Regions from separate parts of the Bacillus sp. m3-13 genome, predicted to be linked through region 2. Evidence: a T-box and tRNA genes for the amino acid it is inferred to sense, from the RefSeq annotation. Region 2 holds a T-box; the other holds one or more tRNA genes.
What was found. The T-box of region 2 lies ahead of alaS (alanine--tRNA ligase). A T-box ahead of a tRNA ligase gene usually reads a tRNA of that ligase, here a tRNA-Ala.

Region 1 (8,257 bases), on a different contig from region 2:
AATAAAACAGACGATTTCAGCAGATTTTCATGAGGTGCTGGATAAAAAAGAACAGAAAAATCCAATCGCGATGTTGAATCAGTATTTACGCGATTGTGAAAAAGAAGTAGAAAAAGTGCGCAAGCTAGTAGAGCGCCAGAACTTACTTAAAGAAGAGTTTGTAAAAGAATACCACGAGGCAAGCAGTATAGCGGAAAAACGCTCTTCCCAAGCAGTGATTGCGGAAAAAGCTGGTGAGGCGGAACTGGAGGCGTTTGCTAAACGCGAGCACCAACAATATGAGGAGCGCGCCAATAAATTGAAGCTTTCCTTAGAAAAAGTTTCAGAGGACCTCACAAGCCTTGAGCAAAAATATGAAGAAATGAAGCACCGACTGAAGGATATGTATATCAAGCGGATGGAATTAATGGGGAGGGAAAATGTTGCCCGTGCCACACATCGGATGAATCAGGTGGTGGATGCGAACAAAGCGGAACACTCCTACACGAAATTTAATGAAATGGAAACCTACTTGGATCGATTAGAACATCAAGTGAATTCCGCCTATCACCACAATACTATTGATGCGCGCATTGCCCAGCTTGAAAAAGAAATTACTCAACCAGAAGAGAAAACTCATTCTCTTTCACAATGAAAACTGCTATTCTAAAAAGGCGTGCATGTTGCGCCTTTTTAGGGTGTATAAGACTATGGATCCTAGAAAAAAGGAGGGATAAGGCGCATGTTGAACAAAATGAAATCTGATTATCTTAGTTTCATTATAGTAGTGGCTAGCTTGATTTTTCTGTTAGAAATTCTCTTTTTCAATACGGGCCTTATTTTTTCCTTTTTATTTTCCGGTTTTCTAATATATGTAGGCAGGAAGAAATGGCATTGGTTAATTGGAAAGGCATTATTTGTTATTGGGGCGTTATCCATCACTTTTACCATATTCAATATGATGACATTCAACTTCCTGCTGCTAGCAACAGTATTGTATTTCTTGTACAAATTCCTGCAAGCCAAAAAACAGCCTGTAGAAATTCAGCCGGACATACTCCCTGAACGGGAAGAACAGATTGTGAGAAACGAGCAAAAATGGTTTACGAACAAGCTGTTTGGCAGACAAAAGACACCTGAACACTCTTATACATGGGATGATGTGAATATTCAATGTGGAATTAGTGATACGGAGATAGATTTGAGCTATACGGTACTACCTAAAGGTGAAGCCATCATTTTTATTCGCAATGTTATAGGAAACATACAGATATTGGTTCCCTACGAATTGGAACTTAGTATCGTTCACTCTGGAATGGTGGGTTCTATCCATATTCTTGATAAAGAAGAGAAAAGCATCCTCAACCAGACCGTTCATTACCAAACAGGAAATTATAAAGAAGCCACACAGAAAGTGAAAATCGTTACCTCGATCTTCGTCGGCAGCATAGAGGTGAAGAGAGTATGAGTATTTTGCAAAGGCAAGTCTTGTTGGCGACTTGTATATCGTTCATAAGTTTCCTGGTGATTGGCGTGATAACTTATTTCTTTTTTCCGGTAATCAGTCTAGAAGCTCTCTGGATACTAAAAGTGATGGATCTTCCATTCATCTTGTTTATAATTATTGTCAGTCTTGGGTTAGGTATCCTCTTTGGCTTGTTTTCGGGGCTGTATTGGAAGAAGCAACTAAACACCGTATATGAAGAACTGAAAGCGGTGGAACAAGGAAGAAGTTTGTGGGAAGTACCAGGAAGCAGTGTTCAGGAGTTAGCTTCAATGGAAGAGGTAATAGGGAAACTGCACAATCAAATACAAGAACAAACAAAAATCTCCCAAAAGATTGCAAACGAAAAGGCAGAAGATCTGGAGAATAGAATACAAGAAATTGTTTCACAGGAACGAAACAGACTTGCAAGAGAATTGCACGATTCTGTCAGCCAGCAACTCTTCGCAGCCTCCATGCTAATGTCTGCATTAACGGAAACGAGGGGAGAGACTGGCACTGATAATAATGAAACTAAGCAATTGAGATTAGTGGAGGAGATGATACACCAATCTCAATTGGAGATGCGGGCATTACTCCTTCATCTACGACCAGTCGCATTAAAAGGAAAGACGCTTCAAGAAGGTGCAGAGGAATTATTAGTAGAGCTTATCCAAAAAGTTCCGATGAGCATCACGTGGAAGATTGAACGTTTTTCTATTGATAAAGGTGTGGAGGATCATTTATTTAGAATCCTGCAGGAGACACTATCCAACACATTGCGCCATTCCAAAGCCAATGCGGTGGAGGTATTACTTATTCAAAGAGAGAACTTCATCATACTTCGCGTAGTGGATGACGGAATCGGCTTTGATGTGGAGCAGGCAAGGGCAGGTTCTTATGGCTTGCAAAACATGCATGAACGTGCCGTTGAGCTAGGCGGTACTTTGAAAATAGTAAGTGTAGAAAATGAGGGAACAAGGCTGGAAGTGAAAGTACCCAAACTAGACGTAGAGGAGGCTTAAGTTAATATGATTAGAGTGTTGTTTGTAGATGATCATGAAATGGTAAGGATTGGCGTTACGGCATACCTGTCGGCCCAACCTGATATAGAGGTTGTTGCCGAAGCAGATGATGGGTCTGTTGCAATTGAACTGGCACTCGAACATAAGCCTGATATTATATTAATGGACTTAGTCATGAAGGAAATGGACGGAATCGAAGCGACCAGAAGAATTATGGAACAATGGCCGGAAGCGAAAATCATTATTGTTACGAGCTTTCTTGATGATGAAAAAGTCTATCCTGCACTTGAGGCGGGAGCTACAAGCTATATGCTGAAAACTTCCAAAGCAAGTGAAATTGCCAATGCAGTTCGTTCCACCTATAAAGGACAATCCATCTTGGAGCCGGAAGTGGCAGGGAAAATGATGCAAAAGATGCGCAGGAAGACTGAAATCCTTCCTCATGAGGAATTGACCAACAGGGAAATGGAGATCCTTCTTCTCATGACCCAAGGAAAAACAAATCAAGAAATAGCGGATGAGCTGTTCATCGCACTTAAGACAGTGAAGGTGCATGTAAGCAATATACTGGCAAAACTACAAGTGCAGGACCGAACACAGGCGGTCATCTATGCATTTAAGCACTCATTAGTGAACTAATGGGTGTTTTTTATGATACTATTTATAACAGAGACAAAATTCATCTTGGGAGGCTTCTTACATGAGCAAACAACTTATCGTCTACTCGGCACCAGGCTGCAGAGATTGTGAATTGGTAAAGGAATTTCTAAAAGAGCATCAAGTATCTTTTGAAGTCAGAGATCTTTTGGCAAATCGGGAATACCAAGAGGAAGTAGAGAAATTCGGATTTATGGGCATACCGGTTACGGCTGTAGGTGACCAGGCTGTAAAAGGATTTAACCCAGAGGAATTAAATAGGCTGATAGATCTTGTAAAATGAAGGTCGGGGCAAACAGAGGAGTAAAATGATTGGTAGAGCAAAAAAAACCGACGTTTATATATACGTATGCATATAGCAAGGAAGAGCGCTCCCTGTGCCATTTGGAGATGCGATCTTTTTTTGGAAAAGCAACAGATGATAACATTATTAAAAGCAACACAAAGTTTAATCCGGACAGAAGCCCTTTTATCCGCGAAAGAATTGAAGTGATCTATGAAGGAGCTGCACTCCAGGAGCTAGTAGATCAAGCCAAGGATATAAAGATGGGGGACCAAACATTCAAGGTTATATTCTCCAAAATAAATGACAGGAAAGCTCCTAATACGATTGAATATCAAGAACGTCGTGATATTGAACGTGCCATCGGATGGGTGATTGAAGGAGAGGCCGATGTCCATCAACCAGATCAAATTTTCGGCATGGCGGTTGTAGGTGAACGCTGGTATTTCGGTCATTATTTGAAAAGTGAAGCGGTATGGCTTCAGCATACGAAGAAGCCCAGGGAATATTCAACCGCTTTAAGTACCCGTGTCGCAAGGGCTGTGTCCAATATAGCCGTTCCAGATCCTGAAGGGATAAAGGCCATTGATCCATGCTGCGGGATAGGAACGGTACTTGTTGAAGCGTTATCGATGGGGATTGATATGGATGGAAGTGACATTAACCCGCTTGTGGTAGACGGTTCAAGGGAGAATATTGAACATTTCGGCCTTAAAGGTAATGTCACGCTTGGACCAATCTCGGACGTAACGGGTAACTATGATGTGGCAGTTATTGATATGCCGTATAATCTTTATACCCATGCCACTCCGGAAGACCAATTATCCATCTTGAAGCATGCACGCCGCTTCGCAAAGAAAGTCGTCGTCATTACCATCGAGACGATGGATGACATGGTGGAGGAAGCCGGGTTCACCATAATCGATCGCTGTGAGACCCAAAAGGGCTATTTTACAAGAGAAATATTAGTATGCGAATGAAAGAGGAAAAGAGACCATTAGCCTGGTCTCTTTTTTGTGAATTTAATATCCTATTCTAGACCAATCAAACAATTCACCAGGGTCGCTTTTCCGGACAGGAGCATACTCGTGGTGGCCAATGATATGTTCCCGGTCATTCTTGATCAATGGGTTACGTTTCAAAATATCATCTAATAAATCTTTCAATGAAGCATACTGAGCATCTGTGTACCCTATGTCGGAAGGAGAAATGGAATCATATATCTCAGCTGGCATAATTGAAAGCATCTCTTCACTAGTCCCCACAGCCAGCAATTCTATCCCGATCGAATAGTCGTTCAGACCACTCTCATAATCTTGGTAGTTTAATAAATGCCCAATACCTGCATGAAAGGCTGCACGTTCTTCCGGCACCAGGAGGTAGATCTCGCCATCCCTGTCTATCATATAATGAGCAGACACCTCATACTCTTCAAAAAGTGAATAGACTTCCGCGATATTATAAGGGTCCTGTGGAGCACGGAGCGCATTGTTTGTAAAATGTAGCATGACATGTGTGATAGGGGCACCTCGTACTCTTGAATTTTTCTTGGGGAGGAGCCATTCTCTCATATCTAAGCTTGATGGTTCGGGTGGAACAACCACCATAGCTTCTGTTATAGGGGGAATTTTATCAAGGTGCCTTTCTGTTTGAACAGTCGATTTTGAACACCCGATTAATAAAAATATAGAAATTATTAGATAGGTAAGTTTGAACATCTTTTCTCCTCTTTAAGCAAGCTTCTCTTACAATAATTCTTTTTAGTGCGTCGAAATCCTCCTTTTTCGTTTAATTGATTAAAGAAAGGGTATTCTAGAAAAAAATGAACTGATAAAGGAGGAGTTTAAGATGCCTTATGATTCTCTAAAGGAACTGCCGGATGGAGTAAAGGATAACCTTCCTAAACATGCCCAGGAAATCTACAAGGAAGCATTCAATTCAGCCTCAGATCAGTATGATAAAGAAGAAACGGCACATAAAGTGGCATGGAGTGCAGTCAAGGAAAAGTACAAAGAAAAATGAAAATGATAACTGGGAGAAGAAATAGATCTAATCCAGGTCTAATTTTAGTAGTAGGTGATAAACTACCTTGAGGCTTGAGGCAAATTAAAACCAGTAAGTATTAAACGATAGAAATAGAAAAAGGCTGTTAAAAAAGACCAATTCCGATCTTTTTAACAGCCTCTTTTAATATGGAGCGGATGGGATTCGAACCCACGACCCCCTTCGCTGCCAGCGAAGTATTCTCCCACTGAACTACCGCCCCGGTAAGAATGAATTCATTTTATCAAAAATTCTTTCTTTTGCAAACGTTTTTTTATAAAGTTTTAGTCCAAGTTTTCTACTTCCGCTTGAATAACACCTGTAAGTGATTTTAGCTCATAATAAACATCTGTTGTATATACGCTTTTCTTCGTGGTGATGATACAATTAAGAACGATATCATCTTTTTCCTCTTTAACCTTTACTCGTTTAATAGAAAGATTTTTGTGGTGAATTTCCTTCATTACCATGGTCAGGTCGATATCTTTCTCGATAAAGATTTTTACTTTTATTTCTTTTTCCTTCAATTTCTTTGGCCCTATCTTATCAAAAAGGGAAGGGATTATTTTCACACCAAGAATGATAAAAATGACACCAAAAGCTCCTTCAATAAAAAATCCTGCACCAATAGTAATTCCAAGTGCAGCGGATGCCAATACCAAGGCTGCTGTTGTCAGTCCTGAAATAGCCTCGTTACTTCTTCTTAGGATTACCCCTGCACCTAAAAATCCAATACCGCTAATAACATATGAAGGGATTCGTCCAGGATCCATGGGTCTAGAGTATTCCTTAGAATAAAGAAAGGCAGATTCATAGGAAACGATGGTTAGAAGACATGCCATTACTGAGACGATAACGCAAGTCTTCAACCCAAGAGGCTTTCCTTTTAATTCTCGTTCTAATCCTATAATTATTCCAGCTATTGAAGCAAAAACAAGTTTTACAATAAAATCGTATTCAGCGATATTTTCCAAGAACAATTCCATAAGGCCCCTCCTGTAAGTAGAAAAGATATGATATTCTATATAAAAATAGTTGTTAGGAAATTATAACAATATTCTGTAAAATTAAAAAGATTAATTAAAATAACTAAAGTTCGGGTGAAGGTAAATGAATAAGTGGTTTAATCCATACGTGGCTCTCGCGGTAGGAGTAATTACTGTATCCACATCCGCCATATTTGTTAAATTAGCGGATGCCCCTGCTGGAGTGGTCGCCTTCTACCGGTTACTTTTCTCCGTGATAATACTACTACCCATTTTTCTATATAAATATGTTGGGGAGCTTAAAGATATTTCGAAGCGGGATTGGCTCTTTTCTATGTTGGCAGGTATATTCTTAGCGTTTCATTTTATTTTATGGTTTGAATCCTTAAACTATACCAGTGTAGCAAGTTCGACTGTGCTCGTAACCCTCCAGCCTTTATTTGCTTTTATAGGGACGTATTTGTTTTTCCAAGAGAAGCTAAGTAAGAAAGCTATGGTAAGTGGATTGATGGCTATAGTCGGGAGTGTGATCATTAGTTGGGGCGATTTTCGAATTAGTGGAATGGCTTTATTTGGGGATATATTGGCCTTGGTGGCCTGTGCACTTGTGACAGCATATTTATTGTTCGGACAAGATGTCAGAAAAAGGTTATCTTTAATTACCTATACATTTATTGTTTATGGGTTTTGTTGCGTGACTTTGCTTTTTTATGTGCTAATTTCTGGGGACCCTCTTACAGGATACTCTTCAGCCGATTGGATTTGGTTCATCTTGCTTGCAATCATTCCGACATTACTGGGGCACTCTTTTTTCAATTGGGCTGTTAAATACATCAGCACCAATGTCATTTCAATGAGTATTCTATTTGAACCCATTGGTGCAGCAGTACTTGCTTATTTCATATTAAATGAGATGGTGACATGGACGCAATTTGCAGGAGGTCTGCTTGTGATGCTTAGTGTAGGATATTTCTTAAAAGATAACCGTAAGAAAAAATCAAATATAAAAGCCGACATATAGTCGGCTTCATCTATTATATGTATCATTCATTGGAGTCTGGTTGCCATCATAGCAAAAAACATACCTAGTGAAAGACTCAGAATGAATCCTCCTCCGCGTACTTTTCCTTCTTCATCACTTATACGCAACCCCTCAAAGTATGCAAACAGTAATAAGCCGATTGAAGTCAGTAATGCTACAATAAATGCTGCGTATTTTACAAGATCCATATCTTATCCTCCTGTTTCAATCTTATTACTAGATTATATGAGGGACTTTAATAGAACATTCTATTATTTTTTCGTATAAAAAGCTGACCATAGAGGCCAGCTTAAGCAATGGAATTATTAAAAGTGAATATACGAGGGACGGTTTTGATCAAGAGTACCGTCACAATTGTGGTTATTATAAAGCTCGGTAACATAAACGAGCCATTATAAAGCAATGAATATAGCCATACTTGTTGCCCTTCCGGCGCTAAATAGCCAAAGTAGATAACTCCGGCGGCGTAATGAGCCAAGAACCTTAGAAGGCAACCTATAAAAGATCCAATACTTACATACAATACTAGCTTCTTAAAATTATCTTTCTTAGCAGAAGCAGCTACTTGATTTGCTACTACACCAGCCAACCCTAATGCACAAAAAGCTACAATATAATCTAGAAATATTTGCACTGGATCTACTCCGAATAATTGGCCAGTAACAATCTGAAGTAACCCAAGAATAAAACCTGATAAAAGCCCTCCTTTTATACCCCACCGAAAAGCCATGATAAATACAGGTACCATCGCTATAGATA
Region 2 (8,257 bases):
CCGCGTAAAAAGGTGTTTCCGCCAAAATTACTTGAACCTCATCACCTGTTACAGCTGAATCTGCTAGCTCGCCGTTTTTAACAATGATAGATAAAGTCGTTTCTGCAGTAAGCTGGTCATATCCGACGAAACTGCTTTCTGTACGGATTTCCCCAAGGACACCTGATTGAACTTGCATGGAATTAGAGTCTTGACGCGCGGAACGAGCACGATCACGTTGCATTTCCATTTCCTTTTCGAAACCTTCGTGATCAAGCGTCATACCCTGTTCTTCCACATACTCTTCTGTCAGTTCAACAGGGAAGCCATACGTATCATACAGTCGGAATGCGTCTGAACCAGAAACCACCGTACTTCCATCTTCTTTAGCCTTTGCGATGACAGTGGAAAGGATCGCCAACCCGTCATTCAGTGTTTCATGGAAACGCTCTTCTTCGGTTTTCACTACACGCTGAATGAAGTCTTGTTTTTCTTTTACCTCTGGGTAGAAATCAACCATGATTTCCGCTACAACCGGCACTAGCTCATACATGAAAGGACGGTTGATCCCAAGTTGTTTTGCGTAACGAACAGCTCTTCTTAATAGACGGCGAAGTACATAGCCACGTCCTTCATTAGAAGGCAGCGCACCATCACCAACTGCAAATGTCACGGTACGGATATGGTCAGCGATTACTTTAAATGCCGTATCTTTTTCTACGTTTGTGCGGTATTTTTCACCTGACACATTTTCAGTCGCTTCGATAATAGGAATAAAAAGATCAGTATCAAAGTTTGTTGGTACGTCTTGGATAACAGATACCATACGCTCAAGACCCATACCTGTATCAATATTTTTCTTTGGAAGCGGTGTGTATGTATGGTCTGGGTTGTGATTGAACTCAGAAAATACAAGATTCCAAATTTCAAGGTAGCGTTCGTTCTCTCCACCTGGATATAGTTCTGGATCATTCAGGTCATTTCCATAGCTTTCACCACGGTCATAGAAAATTTCTGTGTTTGGTCCACTTGGGCCTTCTCCAATATCCCAGAAGTTACCCTCTAGGCGGATAATTCTTTCCGCAGGAACGCCAATTACTTCATTCCAGTACTTGTATGCTTCTTCGTCTTCTGGATGAATGGTTACGGATAGCTTTTCCGCTTCAAAGCCAATCCATTTTTCGCTCGTAAGGAATTCCCAAGCCCAGTCGATCGCTTCTTTTTTGAAGTACTCTCCAATGGAGAAGTTACCGAGCATTTCAAAGAATGTATGGTGGCGTGCTGTTTTTCCTACGTTCTCAATATCATTGGTACGGATGGATTTTTGTGCATTGCAAATACGGGGATTTGCTGGGATGACACGGCCATCGAAGTATTTTTTTAGGGTTGCCACGCCACTGTTGATCCATAATAGGGATGGGTCTTCGTGTGGGACAAGGGATGCGCTAGGTTCAACAGCATGTCCTTTTTCTTTGAAGAAGTCTAGGAACATTTGTCTTACTTGAGCAGATGTTAAATGTTTCATTTGATTTTCCTCCTTTTGGTGTTACTGATTAAACTCCTGTTTCCCTTCGTTCCAGGTGGTCAACAGGGAAATTTGAAGAAAACAAAAAACTCCCGTCCCTAATAACAGGGACGAGAGTGTTCTCGCGTTACCACCCTGATTATGACAGAATGGTTCTGTCATCTCTCAGATTGCTTTAACGGTGCAAACCGGCAGGATTTCACCCTGCTCTCCGGATTAGCTTTCCATTACCCTTCACCCTGGAATCCTTTCAGCCGTGGAATTCCTCTCTTTTCAGGATGGTCTGTAATGTACTCAGATCCTTCTTTGAATTGGTTTATGTAGCTAGTATGTTTCGATTATATGCAACAGAAAGACCGTTGTCAATGTTTGATGAAATGAGCAGTAAGATGAGTTAAAGTAACCTTCAGCACAGCGAATACAGGTACTGCCAAAATCAATCCTACCACCCCTGCGACCTCTCCTCCAATTAATAGAGCCAAAATGATGAATACCGGGTGAATATGAAGGCTTTTGCCCACGATTAATGGCGATAAAATGTTCCCTTCTATAAATTGCAGACCAAAAATAATGACGATTACCAATAGTACCATCTTCACAGAAATAGTCGCAGCGATGATAACTGCCGGAAAAGCTCCGATAATCGGTCCAAAATAAGGGATGATGTTCGTGATTCCTATGATCACACCAAGCACGAGTGGGTATTTCATGCCAGTCAGCCAGAGACTTGCGGTTGCAAGTATGCCAATAATCAAACATACCGTCAACTGTCCTCTTATATAGCTACCTAGTGAGATGTCTACGTCCTTCAAAAAGGCAATTCCCGGTTCCCTCCATTTTCGAGGGGTCAAGTACCAGATTGTTTTTTTTACTTTGATCATAATCCTTCAAAAGGTAAAACACTATGAAAGGAATGACAATCAATATAAAAAAGGAGTTTAATACCCCTTTTAATCCGGCTACAACTTTTGTCAAGAGATTGGAGAGCATTGCTTCAAATTCATTAAAGGTTTGATCTACTCTATCGTGGATTCCGTCCGGCCAACTAGAAGTGGAACTATGAATTTGCTTGATCCAACCGCTATATGTTTGAGACAGTCGCGGGAAGTTTTCTGAAAGCTCCCAAAGCTGGTCAATGATGACAGGTATCCCTTTATAAGCTATGAGACCGATTCCACCAAAAAATAAGAGGTAGATGATTAAGATAGCAATTGGTCTAGGCATCCCTCGGTTGTGAGTGTATTCTACAACGGGATGCAGCAGGTATGTAATGAAAATACTGATGAAAAATGGGATGCTGATGATGAAGATAACCTTCAAAACAGGCGCCCACAATGGACTCAGTTTCATGAAAACATACAAAATGATCATAACGAGTAGAAGTGTACCTAGGCGTAACAGCCATTTCTTCTGATTTTCCAAGAGAAACGCCTCCTACTCGTTATTCTCTATTTAGTTAAAGGTATTTATACGTTATTTTACTTCAACTCAGAAATAGAATCGGCCACCGTTTTCATAATAAATTGCAGGTCTTCATCACTGATGGACAGAGGTGGTGAAAGAGTAAGGACATTATTAAATCCAGCCACGGTCGCTCCGTTTTTCCCAACTATTAAGCCCCTCTTTTTACATGAGGCAATGACTCCATTAATCTTGTCTATTTCAATCGGCTCTTTTGTTTCCTTGTTTTTAACAAGTTCCAATCCTATTAACAGCCCTTTTCCCCGGACATCTCCAACAAAGGGATGATCGGAAAGGCGGGATTTGAGTTCGCTTAATAATATTGCCCCTTTTTCTGCAGAACGCTCTATCAGCTTTTCATTTTCCATGATTTCAAGGTTTTTTAATGCCAAGGCACATGATGCCGGACTACCCCCAAAAGTATTCACATGGCGCAGGTAGTCGTATTCCTCAGATCCTTTGAATTTATCATAGATTTCTTTTTTCACTGCAGTGGCCGAAAGCGGCAGATAGGCACTTGTAATGCCTTTGGCCATGGTGATGATGTCTGGTTTTACGCCATAATTCATGAATCCAAATGGCTTTCCAGTTCTTCCAAAGCCGCAAATCACTTCATCTACAATTAAGAGGGCACCATGCTTTTTACAGATTTCAGAGACTGCTCCCATGTAGCTATCTGGTGGAGTAAGGATTCCTCCGCCTGTAATAATTGGTTCCATGATCATTGCTGCAATGGTCTCGCTTAGCTCCCACGTCATCACTTGATCCACGTCTTTTACGCATCTCATCTTCATGGGATCTTCTGTTTGCGCATCTTCCATTCTATATGTGTCGGGAGGCGGGATGTGTACAAACCCTGGTGCTAGTGGTTCATATTTATATTTTCGTTGCGCCTGGCCTGTTGCTGCTAATGAACCCATGGTGTTTCCGTGATAAGAACGGTATCTGGATACAATTTTATAGCGGTTGCTCTCGCCACGCTGAGCATGATATTGTCTTGCAATTTTAAAGGCTGTTTCATTTGCTTCCGATCCGCTGTTGGAAAAGAAAATGACATATTCTTCTCCAAGCCACTCGTTAAGTTTTTCAGCAAGTTTTATTGCCGGGACGTGACTTTGTGTTAGTGGAAAATAAGCGAGTTCTTTCAGCTGTTCGTACGCCGCTTCTGCAAGTTCCGTTCTGCCATAGCCGACGTTGACACACCAAAGCCCTGACATCCCATCCAAATAGCGGTTGCCTTCGATATCAGTGATCCAAGCGCCTTTTGCTTCTTTTACTACCATGGTGGAGGAGGGACTATAGGGTTTCATGGAATGCCATAGATAGCGGTCGTCTTGAGCCAATAAATTTTGTTCTTGCGTTTGATTTATTTTAGCCAACGGAAACACCCTTTCTATCTTCATTACACCGCTGGTGATTTCCGCAAATGGCTTCGCTTTCCGCGGGGCGACCTTGAGGCTCCTCGGTTGCCTGCGGGGTCTCAACATTGTCGCTACTCCCCCGCTGGAGTCTAGCCTTTTGCTCCAATCACCAGCTAGAAAACTTTTCTATACTCTACACCTTATTTTAAAAATCGTATCTTGATGTGATCATTTTTTTACGGGTGAAGAAGTTGACGCCGTCTTTTCCGTTTACATGAAGGTCGCCGTAAAACGAATCTTTCCAGCCGGAGAATGGGAAAAATGCCATGGTTGCAGGAACTCCTACATTGACACCGATCATTCCAGCATCCGCTTCTTCCCTGAACTGCCTTACCGCCTTGGCATCTTTTGTGTAGATGGTTGCCCCATTGCCGAATCGGGATTTCTCGATATGAGCAAGTGCCTCGTCAAGGTCTTTTGCACGCAAGAGACTGAGAACGGGTGCGAAAATCTCTTCCTTGGCAATCGTCATTTCAGGGGTCACATGATCAAAGATGGTTGGCCCAAGATAATTGCCCTCTGGCATTTCATCCATTTCTTTCCGCCCATCGCGAATCAGAGATGCTCCTTCGGAAACGCCCTGTTTAATATAGCCTAGTACTTTTTCTCTGTGGCTTTCCCTAATAACCGGTGTCAGCAATACGTCTTCATCCATACCATTTCCGATTGTCAGGGAATTTGATTTGTTTTTCAGCTCTTCCACAAATGAATCGTTATCACCGACCACCACTACTGCACTGCATGCCATGCAACGCTGCCCTGCACTTCCAAATGCAGAGGTTAAAATATGTTGAGCAGCTTTTTCTATGTTGGCATCCGGCATGACGACATGGTGGTTTTTCGCACCAGATAATGCTTGAACCCGCTTCCCATTTTTGGCGGCAGTCTCATACACATATTTTGCAACTGGCTGGGAGCCTACAAAGGATATAGCTTTAACATCCTCATGATCTAGCAAACCATTTACTACATCATGTGCACCGTGGACAATATTCAACACTCCGTCTGGCGCTCCTGCTTCTGTAAACAGCTCGACTAATCGATTGGCAAGCATCGGGGTCCGTTCTGAAGGCTTCAAGACAAACGTATTACCGCAAGCGATGGCGAGCGGGAACATCCAAAGCGGAACCATCATTGGAAAGTTAAAAGGCGTTATTCCGCCGACAACTCCCAGCGGATATCTGTACATGCTAGAATCAATATCTTCCGCAATATTGGATAAGGTCTCCCCCATCATCAATGTTGGTGCACCAGCTGCAAACTCTACACACTCCAACCCTCTCTGCACTTCTCCATGTGCTTCTTTGAACGCTTTTCCGTTTTCAAGAACAATCAACTTTGCCAGTTCGTCATGATTTTTTGTTAATAGGTGATGATAGGCATACATGATGCGTGCACGTTTAGGTACAGGCATATCCTTCCATGTTTTAAATGCCAGCTTAGCTGCCTTTACTGCCTCCTCAACATCTTCTTTGGTAGATATCGGCACCTTTGCCAAACATTCTTTTGTTGCGGGGTTGATGACTTCCATCCTTTCAGAACCTTTTGAATCCACCCATTTTCCATCTATGAAATTTTGCAATACCCTTGTGTCTTTTGAAGTAATTGTCATAATATTGTCCTCCTCATTCGTTAATAGAATATTTAGAACTTATGACTATTATCTGACAAAATAGAAAGGCTTTCATTAGACAAAATGTAAAATGGATAAGGTTTCGTTCCTGACATTTTGGCAGAAAAAAAGTTGGTCCCTTCAGGAAACCAACTTTGTCAACATTTTAAAGACTATATGTTTTACTATCTCCGTCTAGATACGAATTGGTTGTGTTCAAATATTCATATACCATCACCATGAACTCAATCACAAGCCTCTTTTCAGAAGTCATGAAGTCCTCCCCAAGTAAGCTTTCAAGTTTTTGAATCCGATGATAGAGAGTCTGCCTAACAATATAGAGCTTACTTGCCGTCTCTTTTTTTGAACCATTGCAGGAGAGATAAATCTTCAATGTCTCAAGAAGCTTCCCATTATGCTTTTGATCATAAATTATGACTGGCTCCAAATATTCCATCACAAAATCACGAAGATCATGATGTTTTTGCATGAACGAAATCAAGCGGTAAATATGAAGGTCCTCAAAAAAGGAGAAATATTCATCCTTCAACAGTTGCTCCTGAATTTGCATAGCTTCCCATGAAGACTGATAACTTTTGGAAAGTTGATCAAGAGGCAGAACATATTTCCCGACAGCAAAGCGGAGAGAATAATTGCCTTTGGAGTCCTTCTGTTTGCCGAGAATGTTGGCTACTCCTTCAGAAAGCCTTTCCTTCCAGCCTTTTTCCTCTCTTCTGTTAATCAAAATGACCGTTAGCGTATTTTTCATTTCTGTAAAGAACACAGAGAAACCTTGTTGTTCAAAGATGGAGCGAAATAAAAGGGTTAAATAGGTTTTGTCCAGCGCCGGGGCGTGTTGGTTTTTCTTTTTACAAAGAAGTACCACTCCGCCTTTATGAAGAACAGCCTCATTGCGACCAAGGAAATCCCGGATGGATTCTTTGCTCTGTCCACCTTCAAGCCAACTGCGAAGCCACTCGCTTTCTTCAAGTCTTCTTTTCTCCTCCACATACAACCCTCTTAAAATATGCTGAGCAAGCGCGGTGATAGTTCGATCTAATAGTAAATGATCAAACTCGCTCAATACGCGGTCGTGAGAAAGAATATGAATGACCCCATGTTGCTTGTCCATTACCTGAACAGACTCCCTCAAGTACCTTTCTGTTAAAAGATCAGCATTCATCGAGCATACGATTTTTTTCCGCTCGTGAATAGGAACGTCCGGTATGAAGAACCTTTCTCCTGATTTATTTTCGTATATAATTTGAGTTTCCAAATGTTCTTGTAGATAATGTAGTATTTGCATTTCATGGGTAATGGTCAATAGTTTCTTGTTCAACGTTTGAGAGTAACTTTCGAGTTGAGAGATCATTTGATATTGCTGGTTAATCAACACAGAATGAATATCTTGCGTAATATCTACAAATGACACTTCCTGATGAAAGAGAATGAGAGGGAATGCTTGTGCATTAGCTAAGTAAATAATTTCCTGTGGGATGGAGGGGATGTAGGCACCTTTTTCAATACATAATCCGGCAGCCTGACAGTTTATTAGCTGCTGAACAAACGACTTAAATTTCTCCATATTATTTCCAAAAGAAACCCCAGTGGATAAAATTAGTTCTTGTCCATTCAACAACTTCTCTATATTGGAGATTTCCACGACATGCACCCATTTTACTTGACGGTGGATGCCTTGTTTCCCTGCAACTACCTCGGATTTTTCAAATTGTTTCCGCTTCATGATCTCCTGTAGGGACAACATGGTTTTCATATATTCACCTCTTTTTCTATAATGGTTGCTACCTTTATGTATGACTAGGTCCTAAAACGATAATTTAATTATAACGTAATCAAGGGTGTTATTTAATTAAATATTCTGACAAAAATACACAAAAGATGACATGTTGGCCTTTTCTCCACATGTCATCTTTTGTCTCTTAATTATTTATCGGAAAATATAACTGAATTTCTTGGACCATTTCTTGAAATTCACCTTCATCATTAAAGTCGCTTGAATCCCAGTTTTCCAAAATCCAATTGACAAGTTCTTCAGGTGAATTAAAAAACTCGCCACTAGAATCTGCTTTGCGGATGGTGAACCTGTTGTTGTCTTCATCAATTGTTACCTCGCAAGGGTAGGCGCTCTCTTTGCATTTCAATTGATATTCCATATATAGAATACTCCTTTCACGATGCAGTTTACATGATTTTATTCGCAGCAAGATCAAACTATGAAGGTTTCGTTAATTTTCTTGC

Region 1: it has a tRNA-Ala gene. The T-box ahead of alaS (alanine--tRNA ligase) is inferred to sense a tRNA for this amino acid. The anticodon was not compared.

What each region holds. Positions count from the first base shown of each region.
Region 1 is NZ_ACPC01000041.1:7,430-15,686, forward strand. Features, by position in the region: gene M313_RS0117280 (PspA/IM30 family protein) at 1-634, shown strand, start outside; gene liaF (cell wall-active antibiotics response protein LiaF) at 722-1,447, shown strand; gene M313_RS0117290 (sensor histidine kinase) at 1,444-2,487, shown strand; gene M313_RS0117295 (response regulator transcription factor) at 2,494-3,126, shown strand; gene M313_RS0117300 (glutaredoxin family protein) at 3,188-3,427, shown strand; gene M313_RS0117305 (TRM11 family SAM-dependent methyltransferase) at 3,457-4,407, shown strand; gene M313_RS0117310 (N-acetylmuramoyl-L-alanine amidase) at 4,450-5,145, opposite strand; gene M313_RS23950 (ChaB family protein) at 5,276-5,449, shown strand; tRNA gene M313_RS0117320 (tRNA-Ala) at 5,621-5,693, opposite strand; gene M313_RS0117325 (MgtC/SapB family protein) at 5,755-6,456, opposite strand; gene M313_RS0117330 (DMT family transporter) at 6,581-7,477, shown strand; gene M313_RS0117335 (hypothetical protein) at 7,504-7,686, opposite strand; gene thiT (energy-coupled thiamine transporter ThiT) at 7,788-8,257, opposite strand, start outside.
Region 2 is NZ_ACPC01000019.1:530,549-538,805, reverse strand. Features, by position in the region: gene alaS (alanine--tRNA ligase) at 1-1,504, opposite strand, end outside; T-box leader at 1,608-1,820, opposite strand; partial or broken gene M313_RS23595 (AI-2E family transporter) at 1,867-2,926, opposite strand; gene M313_RS0113225 (aspartate aminotransferase family protein) at 2,983-4,368, opposite strand; gene M313_RS0113220 (CoA-acylating methylmalonate-semialdehyde dehydrogenase) at 4,532-5,998, opposite strand; gene M313_RS0113215 (PucR family transcriptional regulator) at 6,165-7,772, opposite strand; gene M313_RS0113210 (hypothetical protein) at 7,939-8,172, opposite strand; gene M313_RS0113205 (hypothetical protein) at 8,245-8,257, opposite strand, start outside.